2 linked regions of the Azotobacter salinestris genome follow. The protein of the gene in region 1 binds, or shares a complex with, the protein of each later gene. Links are inferred from orthologs where the notes say so. Each region holds a gene or a part of one and is shown on either strand. Other genes may lie near its edges. The genes, in order: metK and groL.

The links.
Region 2: the proteins of metK (region 1) and groL are in contact, whole or in part, in a cryo-EM structure (PDB 8P4O), measured with the Escherichia coli proteins. The link is inferred for Azotobacter salinestris from one-to-one orthologs.

What each region holds. Positions count from the first base shown.
Region 1 is NZ_CP045302.1:2,131,771-2,140,224, forward strand. Bases 2,108-4,943 are described here. They hold metK (methionine adenosyltransferase), read left to right. Parts: upstream 2,108-2,848; coding sequence 2,849-4,039; downstream 4,040-4,943. Other genes in these bases: GCU53_RS10015 (ArsR/SmtB family transcription factor), read left to right, coding at 2,108-2,788; GCU53_RS10025 (beta-ketoacyl synthase), read left to right, coding at 4,351-4,943. Also shown: tkt (transketolase), read right to left, coding at 1-1,509; more of GCU53_RS10015, read left to right, coding at 1,778-2,107; more of GCU53_RS10025, read left to right, coding at 4,944-6,249; 3'(2'),5'-bisphosphate nucleotidase CysQ, read right to left, coding at 6,291-7,112; ADP compounds hydrolase NudE, read right to left, coding at 7,109-7,675; yrfG (GMP/IMP nucleotidase), read left to right, coding at 7,834-8,454. UniProt on the Escherichia coli protein: Catalyzes the formation of S-adenosylmethionine (AdoMet) from methionine and ATP.
Region 2 is NZ_CP045302.1:1,477,808-1,484,190, reverse strand. The notes cover bases 3,467-6,383. They hold groL (chaperonin GroEL), read left to right. Parts: upstream 3,467-4,063; coding sequence 4,064-5,704; downstream 5,705-6,383. Other genes in these bases: GCU53_RS06950 (pseudouridine synthase), read right to left, coding at 5,850-6,383; GCU53_RS06960 (co-chaperone GroES), read left to right, coding at 3,724-4,017. In the rest of the region: GCU53_RS06985 (AmpG family muropeptide MFS transporter), read right to left, coding at 1-716; GCU53_RS06980 (MGMT family protein), read right to left, coding at 706-1,119; GCU53_RS06975 (SDR family oxidoreductase), read right to left, coding at 1,160-1,918; GCU53_RS06970 (HugZ family pyridoxamine 5'-phosphate oxidase), read left to right, coding at 2,030-2,761; GCU53_RS06965 (FxsA family protein), read left to right, coding at 2,829-3,296.

The sequences.
Region 1 (8,454 bases):
CCAGGCCACCGCGGCCTCCACCGCGTCGCACGGACGCCAGGTGTCGAGGTTCGGCGTGCTGCGCAGGCTGGCCAACTGCTCGACCGGCTGGTGGGTCGGGCCGTCCTCGCCGAGGCCGATGGAGTCGTGGGTGTAGACGAACAGCACGCGCCGCTTCATCAGCGCGGCCATGCGCACGGCGTTGCAGGCGTACTCCATGAACACCAGGAAGGTGGCGCCGTAGGGAATGAAGCCACCGTGCAGGGCGATGCCGTTCATGATGGCGCTCATGCCGAACTCGCGCACGCCGTAATACAGGTAGTTGCCGGCGGCATCGTCCGCCTTCACCCCCTTGCAGCCTTTCCACAGGGTCAGGTTGGAGCCGGCCAGATCCGCCGAGCCGCCGAGGAACTCCGGCAGCAGCGGGCCAAAGGCGTTCAGCGCATTCTGACTGGCCTTGCGGCTGGCGATGCTTTCTCCCTTGCCGGCGACCTCGGCGATGTACTCGGCGGCCTTCGCGGCGAAATCGGCGGGCAGCTCGCCCCGGCTGCGACGCAGGAACTCCGCGGCCAGCTCGGGGAACTCTGCCTGATAGGCGGCGAAGCGCTGGTTCCACTCGGCCTCGCGGGCGGCGCCGACGGCCCGGGCGTCCCAGGCGGCGTAGATCTCGGCGGGGATCTCGAAGGGCGCGTGCTTCCAGCCCAGCGCGGCACGGGTCAGGGCGACTTCCTCGGCGCCCAGCGCGGCACCGTGGCACTCCTCCTTGCCCTGCTTGTTCGGCGAGCCGAAGCCGATCACCGTCTTGCAGCAGATCAGGGTCGGCCGGTCGCTCTTGCGCGCGGTCTCGATGGCGGTCTTGATCTCGTCGGCGTCATGGCCGTCGACATTGCGGATCACCAGCCAGCCGTAAGCCTCGAAGCGCGCCGGGGTGTCGTCGGTGAACCAGCCCTCGACCTCGCCGTCGATGGAGATGCCGTTGTCGTCGTAGAAGGCGATCAGCTTGTTCAGCCCCAGGGTGCCGGCCAGCGAGCAGACTTCGTGGGAGATGCCCTCCATCAGGCAGCCGTCGCCGAGGAACACGTAGGTGTGGTGATCGACGATGCGGTGGCCGGGCCGATTGAACTGCGCGGCCAGCACCTTTTCCGCCACGGCCATGCCGACGGCGTTGGCCAGCCCCTGGCCGAGCGGGCCGGTGGTGGTCTCGACGCCGGCGGTGTAGCCGTACTCCGGGTGGCCCGGGGTGCGACTGCCGAGTTGGCGGAAGTTCTTCAAGTCGTCGATGGAGAGGTCGTAGCCGGTCAGGTGCAGCAGCGAATAGATCAGCATCGAGCCATGGCCGTTGGACAGCACGAAGCGGTCGCGGTCCGCCCACTGCGGGTTGCCCGGGTTGTGGCTGAGATAGTCGCGCCACAGCACTTCGGCGATATCCGCCATGCCCATGGGGGCGCCGGGGTGGCCGCTGTTGGCTTTCTGCACGGCATCCATGCTGAGGGCACGAATGGCATTGGCACGCTCACGACGGCTGGGCATCGCTGGATCTCCTGCGGGGGGTACTGAATCGAAAAAGTCGGCTATTTTCGCCCAGCCGCACGGGCAGCGGCAATCGCAGATGGTCGAAGTGGCCGCAACCGGCCAGATTAGCAACCTGTAGCGGAGCTGCACCCTTGCCTGCGGGCATTCCCGACCAAGCGCAGCGGAGCTCGCCGCCCTGGCGCGCACGCTCTGCGGCAAGGCCAATATCAAAACTTTTTGATACAGCCTTGCTGGGCGAAAATCGACCGACTAGACTGCCGGCCCCATGAACCTGCGTGTCCCCACCCTGCGCCGTGACGACGATTGCGACGAACTGGCCGCCCTCTGCAAGGCGGGCGGCGATGCGCTGCGCCTCAAGGTGCTGCGTGTGCTGGCCAGCGATTCCTTCGGCGTGCTGGAGCTGGCGCAGATCTTCGCCATCGGCCAGTCGGGCATCAGCCACCACCTCAAGGTGCTGGCCCAGGCCGGGCTGGTGGCGACGCGGCGCGAGGGCAACGCGATCTTCTACCGCCGCGCCCTGCCGGCCGCCGCCGGCTTCGGCGGCATGCTGCGCACGGCGCTGCTGGCGGAGGTCGACGCCCTGGAGCTGGAGGACGCCATCCGCGCGCGGATCGGCGAAGTGCATGCCCAGCGCGCCGCGGTCAGCCGCGACTTCTTCAGCCGCATGGCGGACAAGTTCCAGGCGCAGCAGGACCTGATCGCCGGCCTGCCGCAGTACCGCGACAGCCTGCTGGTCCTGCTCGATGCGCTGGGCTTCGCCGGCTCGGCCTGCGCGCTGGAAGTCGGCCCCGGCGACGGCGCCCTGCTGCCCGAGCTGGCGCGACGCTTCGCGAAGGTGACGGCCCTGGACAACAGCCCGGCGATGCTCGAGGTGGCGCGCCAGCGCTGCGCCCAGGAGCAACTGGAGAACGTCGAACTGAAGCTCGCCGACGCGCTGCAGGACGCAGAGGACAGCGCCGACTGCGTGGTGCTGAACATGGTGCTGCATCACTTCGCCGCACCGGCCGAGGCGCTGAAGCGGCTGGCCGGGCGGGTCAGGGCGGGCGGCAGCCTGCTGCTGACCGAGCTGTGCCGCCACGACCAGGCCTGGGCCCGCGAGGCCTGCGGCGACCTCTGGCTCGGCTTCGATCAGGACGAGTTGGCGCGCTGGGCCGCGGAGGCCGGCCTGGAACCCGGCGAAAGCCTGTACATCGGTCTGCGCAACGGCTTCCAGATCCAGATACGGCACTTCGCCAGGACACCGCCGGGCGCCTTCGAACGACAGTGCCCCCCTTGAACATTGGATGACACGGCCGCGAGGCCGACTCAGCCACCGGTAAACAACAGGAACCGATAGATGAGCGAATACTCCCTTTTCACCTCCGAGTCCGTGTCCGAAGGGCATCCGGACAAGATCGCCGACCAGATCTCCGATGCGGTGCTGGACGCCATCATTGCCGAAGACAAGCACGCCCGGGTGGCCTGCGAGACCATGGTGAAGACCGGGGTCGCCATCGTTGCCGGCGAGATCACCACCAGCGCCTGGATCGACCTGGAAGAGCTGGTGCGCAAGGTCATCGTCGACATCGGCTACGACAGTTCCGACGTCGGCTATGACGGCCATACCTGCGGCATCATCAACATCATCGGCAAGCAGTCGGTGGACATCAACCAGGGCGTCGACCGCGCCAAGCCCGAAGACCAGGGCGCGGGCGACCAGGGCCTGATGTTCGGCTACGCCAGCAACGAGACCGACGTGCTGATGCCGGCGCCGATCTGCTTCTCCCACCGCCTGGTCGAGCGCCAGGCCGAGGCGCGCAAATCCGGCCTGCTGCCGTGGCTGCGCCCGGACGCCAAGAGCCAGGTCACCTGCCGCTACGAGAACGGCAAGGTGGTCGGCATCGACGCGGTGGTGCTGTCCACCCAGCACAACCCGGAGATCACCCAGGCCGACCTGCAGGAAGCGGTGATGGAGCTGATCATCAAGCACACCCTGCCGGCCGAGCTGCTGCACAAGGACACCCAGTTCCACATCAACCCGACCGGCAAGTTCGTCATCGGCGGCCCGGTGGGCGACTGCGGCCTGACCGGACGCAAGATCATCGTCGACTCCTACGGCGGCATGGCCCGTCACGGCGGCGGCGCCTTCTCCGGCAAGGACCCGTCCAAGGTCGACCGCTCGGCCGCCTACGCCGGCCGCTACGTGGCCAAGAACATCGTCGCCGCCGGCCTGGCCGAGCGCTGCGAGATCCAGGTGTCCTACGCCATCGGCGTGGCCCAGCCGACCTCCATTTCCATCAACACCTTCGGCACCGGCAAGATCGGCGACGACAAGATCGTCCAACTGGTCCGCGAGCATTTCGACCTGCGCCCCTACGCGATCACCCGCATGCTCGACCTGCTGCACCCGATGTACCGGCCGACCGCGGCCTACGGTCACTTCGGCCGCACGCCGCTCGAGATGACCGTCGGCAACGACAGCTTCACCGCCTTCACCTGGGAGCGCACCGACAAGGCCGAGGCGCTGCGCGCTGCTGCCGGCCTGTGAGGTCCCGACGACCGTCGTCACAGTGGCGGCGGTCGTCGTCTTCCCCCTCTGCAGCCGAGGACTACAATCGGCTAAGATCGCCCGTCGATGCTTCCTCCCCAGGCCGCCGCGCACGCCAAGCGACGAACGTCCTGCGGTGATCGTGACTCGATCGTTGACGATCGCGTCAACATGGACATCCCAAATTCCGCTTCGGCGTGCCCGATCCGACAGGTCCGGACCCCGGACCGCAGCGCGGATCGGCAATCTGGCAGTGACCGGCCCCCAATTCCGGAGCCTGCAATTCTCTTGCGTGAGGAGTTTTTCGAGCTATGTCTCGCTTACCTGTCATCGTTGGTTTTGGTGGTTACAACTCAGCCGGTCGCAGCTCCTTCCACCACGGTTTCCGTCGCACCGTCATCGAGTCCCTCGACCCCCAGACCCGCCAGGAAACCCTTGCCGGCCTGGCCGTGATGATGAAGCTGGTGAGCGTGGTCGACGGCGAATACCGCGACAGCGATGGCTCTCCCCTCACCCCGGCGGAGATCGAGCGCCGCCACGGCGAACAGATCCTCGCCTCCACCCTGATCAGGCGCATCGAGCGGCACTACTTCGACGTCGACGCCGCCCACTGGCAGAAGAGCCTGACGCTGTCCGGCGAAGGTGAGCCGCTGCACTTCACCACCAGCGCCAAGCAGTTGCCGGAGCCGCTGCCGGCCAACTGGAGCGTCGAGCCCCTTGAAGACCATCAGGTACGGGTGACCATTCAGGGCAGTTGCGAATTCAAGGTCGACAGCTACCGCGAACTGCCGGTGAAGTCCGCCGGCCAGTTGCCCACCGGCTTCGAGCCGGGAGAGCTCTACAATTCGCGCTTCCACCCGCGCGGCCTGCAGCTGTCGGTGGTGGCCGCCACCGACGCCCTGCGCTCCACCGGCATCGACTGGCAGACCATCCTCGACCACGTGCAACCCGACGAGGTGGCGGTGTTCTCCGGCAGCATCATGAGCCAGCTCGACGAGAACGGCTACGGCGGCCTGCTGCAGTCGCGCCTGAAGGGTCACCGGGTTTCCGCCAAGCAGCTGCCGCTGGGCTTCAACAGCATGCCGACCGACTTCATCAACGCCTACGTGCTGGGCAGCGTCGGCAGCACCGGCAGCATCACCGGCGCCTGCGCCACCTTCCTCTACAACCTGCAGAAGGGCATCGACGTCATCACCACCGGCCAGGCGCGGGTGGTCATCGTCGGCAACGCCGAGGCGCCGATCACCCCCGAGATCGTCGAGGGCTATGCGGCCATGGGCGCCCTCGCCACCGAGGAAGGCCTGCGCCACATCGAAGGCCGCGACGAGGTGGATTTCCGCCGCGCCAGCCGGCCCTTCGGTGCCAACTGCGGGTTCACGCTGGCCGAGGCGGCGCAGTACGTGGTGCTGATGGACGATGCCCTGGCCCTGGAACTGGGTGCCGATATCCACGGCTCGATATCGGACGTGTTCATCAACGCCGACGGCTTCAAGAAGTCCATCTCCGCCCCCGGCCCGGGCAACTATCTGACCGTGGCCAAGGCGGTGGCCAGCGCCATGCAGCTGGTCGGCGAGGACGGCGTGCGCCAGCGCAGCTTCGTCCATGCCCACGGCTCCAGCACGCCGGCCAACCGCGTCACCGAGTCCGAGCTGCTCGACCGCGTCGCCGAGTCCTTCGGCATCGCCGACTGGCCGGTCGCCGCGGTCAAGGCCTATGTCGGCCATTCCCTGGCCACCGCCAGCGGCGACCAGCTGATCTCCGCCCTCGGCACCTTCAAGTACGGCCTGCTGCCGGGCATCAAGACCGTCGACCGCTTCGCCGACGACATCCACGACAAGCACCTGCACCTGTCCACCCGCGACGTGCCACGCGACGATCTGGACGTCTGCTTCATCAACTCCAAGGGCTTCGGCGGCAACAACGCCACCGGCGTGCTGCTGTCGCCGCGGGTCACCGAGAAGATGCTGCGCAAGCGCCACGGCGAGGCCGCCTTCGCCGACTACTGCGCACGCCGGGAAGCCACCCGCGAGGCCGCCCGCCGCTACGACGAGCAGGTCCTGAAGGGACGCTTCGACATCCTCTACAACTTCGGCCAGGACATGATCGACGATCACGCCATCGAACTGAGCGAGGAAGGGATCAAGGTGCCCGGCTTCAGACAGGCGATCCGCTTCAGGAAGGACGAGCGTTTCAGCGACATGCTCGACTGAGCCTGCCTCGCCCGGCGGGGCCGCGCCCCCGCCCTCCCCCCTCACTCCAGCGTCCGCGCCAGCTCGAGCAGCCCGCCGCGCCACTCCGCCGCCCGCGGCAGGGCCAGGAACGACGGGTTGAGATAGTCGGCGCGCGCCGCATAGTCCAGCCTCCGGCCCTGCAGATCCAGCACCTCGCCGCCGGCGCCCTCGAGTACGCCCTGGGCGGCGGCGGTGTCCCACTGCGACGTCGGCGCCAGGCGCGGATAGAAGTCGGCACGCCCCTCGGCAAGCAGGCAGAACTTCAGCGAACTGCCGACACTGGTCAGCTGCAGGTTGCCGAAGCGCGTACCGAGCCCCTGCAGCAGACGCTCCTGGGCCGGGCTGCTGTGCCGCCGGCTGGCGACCACGGTGAAGGCCTCGCCCGGCGCATTGCGCACGCCGATCGGCTGCTCCATGCCCGGCGCCTCGCTGCGCCAGGCGCCGAGCCCGGCACCGCCGAAATAGCAGCAGCCGGTCGCCGGCACGCCGACCACGCCGAGCTGCACCCGGCCTTCCTCGATCAGCGCGATATTGACGGTGAATTCCTCGCTGCCGGCGATGAACTCCTTGGTGCCGTCCAGCGGATCGACCAGCCACCAGCGCCGCCAGCCGGCGCGCTCGGCCAGGGGGATCGCGCACCCCTCCTCGGAGAGCACCGGAATCGTCGGCGCGAGCGCCTGCAGCCCGGCACAGAGGGCACGGTGCGCGGCCAGGTCGGCGGCGGTCACCGGCGAGGCGTCGTCCTTCTCCTGAACTTCGATATCCATGCGCCAGTACGACAGGATGGCGGCACCGGCCTGGCGCACCAGATCGATCAACGGGGCGAAGGGAACGGCGCTCACAGGACCAGGGCTCCGCGCTGGACCAGCAGATCGCGCGCCAGATAGAGCGCGGCCAGGGCCCGACCCTCGCTGAACTGCGCGTGCCGCACCAGGCCGGACAGCTCGCGCAGGTTGACCCGCTCGACCCGCATCGGCTCCGGCTCGTCGCCCGGCAGGCGCTTGGGATAAAGGTCGCGGGCCAGCACCACCTGGATCTTCTGGGTCATGTAGCCGGGCGACAGGGACAGCTCGGTGAGATACTCCAGCTGATGGGCACCGTAGCCGGCCTCCTCCTTCAGCTCGCGGTTGGCCGCCACCAGCACGTCCTCGCCCGGCTCGATCAGCCCCTTGGGCAGGGACAGCTGGTAATCGTCGGTGCCGGCGCAGTACTCCTCCACCAGCAGGGCGTGCTGGTCGTCGATCAGCGCGACGATCATCACCGCGCCGTAGCCGCTGCCGGTGCCCACCAGACGCTCATAGGTGCGCTCGACGCCGTTGGTGAAGCGCAGCTGCAACTCCTCGACGCGAAACAGGCGGCTGGTCGCGACGATCGCTCGAGCGAGTACGGTGGGTTTCTGGCGCATAGTCATTCCTCGACTGGGTGGGAGGCTCGATTGGCATTCTTCTGGAGCCCTGTGGCTGGTTATCATACCCCGGCTTGCAGCGCGGCTCGCCCTTGGCCGATGGCGCGCAGATCCTTCGCATGCCACGCTTCCCGAAGCCTTCACCGACAAGAGCCGCCATGTCCCCGCCACCCTGGAGCGAAATCGATACCGTCCTGCTCGACATGGACGGCACCCTGCTCGATCTGCATTTCGACAACCATTTCTGGCTGGAACACCTGCCGCAGCGCTATGCCGAGCAGCACGGCATCAGCCGCACGATGGCCGAAGCGGAACTGCTGCCGCTGTTCCGCGAACATGCCGGCCGGCTGACCTGGTACTGCCTGGATTTCTGGAGCGCCGAGCTGAAGCTGTCGGTCGTCGAATTAAAGCGCGAGGTCGCCCACCTGATTGCCCTGCGCCCGGGCGCCGACCGCTTCCTGACGGCCCTGCGTGAGGCGGGCAAGCGCGTCGCGCTGATCACCAACGCGCACCGCGACTCGCTGTCGCTGAAACTGGAGCGGGTCGAGCTGGCGCCCTGGTTCGACCGCCTGATCAGCTCCCACGACTACGGCTTTCCCAAGGAGGACCAGCAGTTCTGGTTCGCCCTGCAGCAGGACTTCGGCTTCGCGCCGGCACGCACGCTGTTCATCGACGACAGCCTGCCGGTCCTGCGCAGTGCCCGGCGCTACGGCATCGCCCACCTGCTGGCCGTGCGCCAGCCGGACAGCCGCCAGGAGCCGAAGGACACCGAGGAGTTC
Region 2 (6,383 bases), 660 kb from region 1 along the record:
ATCAACACCAGGATCGACAGCATCTGGTGGTTGAAACTGAAGCGCGCCGCCTCCTGCTGGGTCTGCACGGGGACTGCAGGTTCGCGCATCAGCAGGGTGGTGATCAGGCCGGGCAGCATCAGCAGGGCGAACACCAGGTAGGTGGAGCCCCAGGCGGAGGCCTTGTAGAACCCGCTGGTGGAGCCGAACCAGTCGGCGAAGTACAGGGCTCCGGCGGTGGCCAGCAGGGCGGATACCCGGTAGCCGGCCATGTAGCTGGCAGCCAGGGCGGCCTGGCGGGTGCCCTCGGCAATCTCCAGGCGATAGGCGTCCACTGCGATATCCTGGGTGGCCGAGGCGAAGGCGACCATTACCGCCAGGGCGATCAGCCAGGGCAGGGCGCGCTGTGGATCGCAAAGCGCCATGCCGGCCAGCCCCAGGGCGACCAGTATCTGCGACAGCAACAGCCAGGAGCGTCGCCGGCCGAGGCGGCCGAGCAGCGGCAGCCGCCACTGGTCGAGCAGGGGGGCCCAGATCCACTTGAAGGCATAGGCCAGGCCGATCAGGCTGGCATACCCGATGGTCTCGCGGGCGACCCCGGCTTCGCGCAGCCACACCGACAGGGTGGAGAACACCAACATGTAGGGCAGGCCAGCGGCAAAACCGAGCAGCAGCAGGGCCAAGGTGGCAGGGCTGGCATAGGCAGCGAGGGCGTCGCGCCAGGATTTATGGGACATGGGACTTCGTGGTGGCGGGCAAAGGGCGCACTCTAACCGCAGCATCATTCGGATGCCAGACGTGCCGGCGAATATCCACGCGATTGCCGTGTATGACCAGTCCTTCCGCGTGCAGGCGGGCGCGCTGCTCGTCGCCGGCGGGGGTGCCCGGGGCAAGGCTGAGCCGGCCGTCGGCGGCAACTACGCGGTGCCAGGGCAGGCGTGTATCTGCCGGCAACTGCGCCAGGACACGACCGACCCAGCGGGCTGCCCGGCCGAGTCCGGCCAGCTCGGCGAGGTATCCATAGCTGACCACCCGGCCGGGGGGCACCTGCGCCAGCGTCTGGTAAACAGCCTGTCGGCGTCTGGCGGCATGCTCCGCTGCGGGCTCGCGGAACTGAGCGTGGATGTCTGCAGAGTGCATCGGGAAATTGGCTCCAGGCTCTCGCCCGGAGCCGGTTAGCTTACAGTCGCAGGCCGCCATCCAGTTCGAGGACGCGCCCGGTGAAATAGTCGTTCTCGAAGATGAAGGCGGCAGCATGGGCGATTTCCGCGGGCTTGCCCATGCGCTTGAGTGGAATGCCGGCGGTCATCTTTTCCAACGCCTCGGGCCGCATGCTGGCAGTCATCTCGGTCTCGATGAATCCCGGGGCGATGGCCGCCACGCGGATGCCGTGGCGTGCCAGCTCCCTGGCCCAGACCACGGTATCAGCCGCCACCCCGGCCTTGGCCGCGGAGTAGTTGGCCTGGCCCATGTTGCCGGCGCGGGAAATGGAGGAAATGTTGATGATGGCGCCGTGGTTGCCCAGTTCGATCATCTTCGCCGCCACTTCCCGCGTGCAGAGGAATACCCCGGTCAGGTTGACATCGATCACCGCCTGCCACTGGGCCAGGCTCAGGGTGCTCAGCTCGCCGTCCTTGAGCTTGACAGTGAGGCCGTCGCGCAGGATGCCGGCATTGTTCACCAGGCCGTTGATCGCTCCGAAGTCCTTCGCCACCTGGGCGACCATCTGCATGACCTCTTCTTCCTTGACCACATTACACAGGTAGGCGCGCGCCTCGCCACCGGCCGCCCGGCAGGCCGTGACGGTGTCGTCGAGCTTTTCCGCGTTGAGATCGACCAGCGCGAGCCTTGCGCCCCTGGCTGCCAGATATTCGGCCATGGACCGCCCCAGCCCCTGACAACCTCCGGTGATGATGATGACCTTATCGTTCAGTTGCATCTGCTATCCCTCGCTGGGATGGATTCACTGTTGCCTCACCGGTGCCGTTACTCGCTATGCTGGGCACTTGTCCGTTGCGACGGATCTTCGACGAGGAGCCATAAGGTGAGCGTGAAGGTGAAGGACCTAAAGGATGCCCGACAATTATTACTCAAAGAGTACCGCGGAGCGCTAGCGACCCTGTCCCAGAGCCTCCCTGGCTTCCCTTTCGGATCGGCGGTGCCTTATTGCCTGGATGCGGCGGGCCGTCCGCTGCTGCTGATCAGCCGGATCGCCCAGCACACCCGCAACCTGCACGCCGACCGCAGGTGCTCGCTGCTGGTCGGCGAGCGTGGAGCGCTCGATGTGCAAGCCGCCGGGCGCCTGACGCTCATGGCCGAGGCCTGGCCGTTGCAGGACGAGGCCCTGATCGAGGAGGCCGCTGCACGCTATTACCGCTATTTTCCGGCTTCCCGGGACTATCATCGCGCCCACGACTTCGATTTCTGGGTACTGGAGCCGGTGCGCTGGCGCTTCATCGGCGGTTTCGGCTCGATTCACTGGCTGGAGGGCGTGGAACTGGCCAACCCCTTCGCCGGAGAGGTTGAAGCCGGTATGATCGGGCACATGAACCACGACCATGTCGAGGCCATCGCCCATTATGTCGAACTGGCCGGTCTGCCGGCCGACGAGCCGGCGGAAATGGTCGGTATCGACAGCGAAGGCTTTCATCTGCGCATCGGTCAGGCACTGTACTGGCTGTCCTTTCCAGCATCCTGTAACACTCCCGCCATGGTGCGCCAGGCCCTGGTGCGACTGGCCCAAGCCAAGGTCTGGCCGACCATCGGGGAGGGGCAGGCTTGAATTGGCGGCAGAAAGGGCCCATTTAGTTAGGTAACCGGAAGAGTTCTTCCGCCCGGGAAAATCATTGATGCGTGCTTTTCTACTGCTGTTTCTGCTGTTCCCCCTGCTCGAGCTGGCCGTGATGATCAAGGTCGGCTCCGCGATTGGTGTCCTGCCGACGCTGCTGCTGATCGTCCTTGGCGTTCTGGTGGGGGGGATGGTCCTGCGCCTTGCCGGTGTGGCGACCGCCTGGCGTGCCCGCGAGCGGTTGGCGCGTGGTGAGTTGCCGGAGCAGGAAATGCTCGACGGGCTGCTGATCGCCATCGGTGGCGGTCTGCTGCTGCTGCCCGGCTTCATCAGCGACCTGCTGGCCGTACCTTGCCTGCTGCCCTTCACGCGGCATTTTCTGCTGAACCGGCTGCGTCGGCGTACCGAGGAGCAGGCCTTGCGCCGGCGCGCCTTCTTCGACGATCTGTCCGCCCGGTCCGGGCAATCCCGCCCGGAGGCCTCCCGTCCCAATGTCATCGAGGGCGAATACGAGCGACGTGACGATTGAGTCGTGCGCCCGCTCCTTGCTCCTCGTCACACCCCGGGATTCGCTCTGGTCGCTGCAAAGATGATCATCCTGCCGCTCGGCCACAAGCCGGCAAGCTTCCTGTCCTGCGCTCCCGCTTGTTCTCGCCGGCTGCTGAAATCCATCTGGCCGTAGCGTCGGCCCGGGGGAAGTGCCATGCGGTTTGACTGTTCGCGGCCGGCGTCACCATGGCCCGCAACCGGACCGGCGGTTGGAAAATTTTTTTATACCGCCCTTGAAATGCTTTTGAGTGCCCACATCTAGCGGACACCGCAAGGTTCCTGTCGGACGGCAGGCTATCTTCTGCGGTCCCGCACCGCGGGCCGCAACCGGCAGTGCCGGCTTTTACTAACGGGCCGATGAAGGCATCGGTTGCTGAAACAATAGAAAAAACTAGGAGAGATCGACAATGAAGCTTCGTCCTCTGCATGACCGCGTCGTAATTCGTCGTAGCGAAGAAGAAACCAAGACTGCTGGCGGCATCGTGCTGCCAGGCTCCGCTGCCGAAAAGCCGAACCGTGGCGAAGTCGTCGCTGTCGGCATTGGTCGCGTGCTGGACAACGGCGAAGTCCGTCCGCTGGCCGTGAAGGTCGGCGACAAGGTGGTGTTCGGCCCCTATTCCGGCAGCAACACCATCAAGGTCGATGGTGAAGATCTGCTGGTGATGGGCGAGAGCGAAATCCTTGCCGTCATCGAAGCCTGATTCCCGCGAGTCTCCATAGAAAATCCAAGATTGAGGAACGATCAAAATGGCTGCAAAAGAAGTCAAGTTCGGTGATTCCGCCCGCAAGAAAATGCTGGTAGGCGTGAACGTCCTGGCCGATGCCGTCAAGGCCACTCTCGGCCCGAAAGGCCGCAACGTGGTTCTGGACAAGAGCTTCGGCGCACCGACCATCACCAAGGATGGCGTATCCGTGGCCAAGGAAATCGAACTCAAAGACAAGTTCGAGAACATGGGCGCCCAACTGGTGAAGGACGTGGCCTCCAAGGCCAACGATGAAGCCGGTGATGGCACCACCACCGCTACCGTACTGGCCCAAGCCATCGTCAACGAAGGCCTGAAGGCCGTTGCCGCCGGCATGAACCCGATGGATCTGAAGCGCGGCATCGACAAGGCCACTCACGCCATCGTCGCCGAGCTGAAGTCGCTGGCCAAGCCGTGCGCCGACTCCAAGGCGATCGCCCAGGTAGGCACCATTTCCGCCAACTCCGACGAGTCCATCGGCAACATCATCGCCGAGGCCATGAACAAGGTCGGCAAGGAAGGCGTGATCACCGTCGAGGAGGGGTCGGGCCTGGAGAACGAGCTGTCCGTTGTCGAGGGCATGCAGTTTGATCGCGGCTACCTGTCGCCGTACTTCATCAATAAGCCCGACACCATGGTTGCCGAGTTGGACAACCCGCTGCTGCTGTTGGTCGACAAGAAGATCTCCAACATCCGCGAACTTCTGCCTGTGCTGGAATCCGTGGCCAAGTCCGGCCGTCCGCTGCTGATCGTCGCCGAAGACGTCGAAGGCGAAGCCCTGGCCACCCTGGTGGTCAACAACATGCGCGGCATCGTCAAGGTCGCCGCCGTGAAGGCTCCGGGCTTCGGCGATCGCCGCAAGGCCATGCTGCAGGACATCGCCATCCTGACCGGCGCCACCGTCATCTCCGAAGAGGTCGGTCTGAGCCTGGAAGGCGCTACCCTGGAGCACCTGGGCAATGCCAAGCGCGTCGTGCTGAACAAGGAAAACACCACCATCATTGACGGTGCCGGCGCCCAGGTCGACATCGAGGCTCGTGTGGCGCAGATCCGCAAGCAGATTGAGGAAACCTCCTCCGATTACGATCGCGAGAAGCTGCAGGAGCGTCTGGCCAAGCTGGCCGGTGGTGTTGCTGTGATCAAGGTCGGCGCTGCCACCGAGGTCGAGATGAAGGAGAAGAAGGCCCGCGTCGAAGATGCCCTGCACGCGACCCGTGCGGCAGTGGAAGAAGGCGTGGTTCCCGGCGGTGGTGTGGCTCTGGTGCGTGCCCTGCAGGCCATTGAGGGCCTGAAGGGCGACAACGAAGACCAGGATGTCGGCATCGCCCTGCTGCGTCGTGCCGTCGAGGCGCCGCTGCGCCAGATCGTCGCCAACGCCGGCGACGAGCCGAGCGTGGTGGTCGACAAGGTCAAGCAGGGCTCCGGCAACTTCGGCTTCAACGCCGCCAGCGGCGTGTACGGCGACATGATCGAGATGGGTATCCTCGATCCGGCCAAGGTTACCCGTTCCGCGCTGCAGGCTGCCTCCTCCATCGGTGGTCTGATGATCACCACCGAGGCCATGGTCGCCGACATCGTCGAGGACAAGCCGGCTCCGGCCATGCCGGACATGGGCGGCATGGGCGGCATGGGCGGCATGATGTAAGTCCTGCCCGTCCGATTCCCTGTCCTCGCGCAGGGACTGCTATCCACAGACGCCCCGACTTGTTCGGGGCGTTTGCTTTTGTCTGCGCCCTGGACGGGTTCCGTCTGCCTCCCTTGAGTCATCCCGGTTCTCTGGGCGTTTCCCCTCAAATCAACTGGACTTCCTCCTGCGTCAAGGCGCGGTAATGGCCGGGCGCCAGCTCCGGCTCCAGTTGCAGTGGCCCCATGCTTTCCCGGTGCAGGCGCAGCACGCGGTTGCGGAAGTGCCCGAACATTCGCTTGACCTGATGGTAGCGCCCCTCGAACAGCGTCAGCCGGGCACTGCGGCTACCGAGCAGCTCCAGGTGGGCGGGCTGGGTAACGAGACCCTCGAAGGCGAAATAGAGGCCGCGAGCGAATGTCTCGATGTATTCCTCGTCGATCGGCTCGACAGTCTCCACGTAATACACCTTGGCCAGTTTGTGTCTTGGGTGGGTGATACGGCGTGACCAGTGTCCGTCATTGGTGAGCAGCAGCAGGCCGGTGGTGCCGAGATCAAGACGCCCGGCCAGATGCAGATCCTGTCTGTCCGGCTCGTCCAACAGATCGAGCACGGTACGGTGCTGCTCATGACAGGTAGCGCTGACCACTCCTGCAGGCTTGTGCAGCATGAAGTAGCGCGCCGCCCTGCCAGGCTGCAG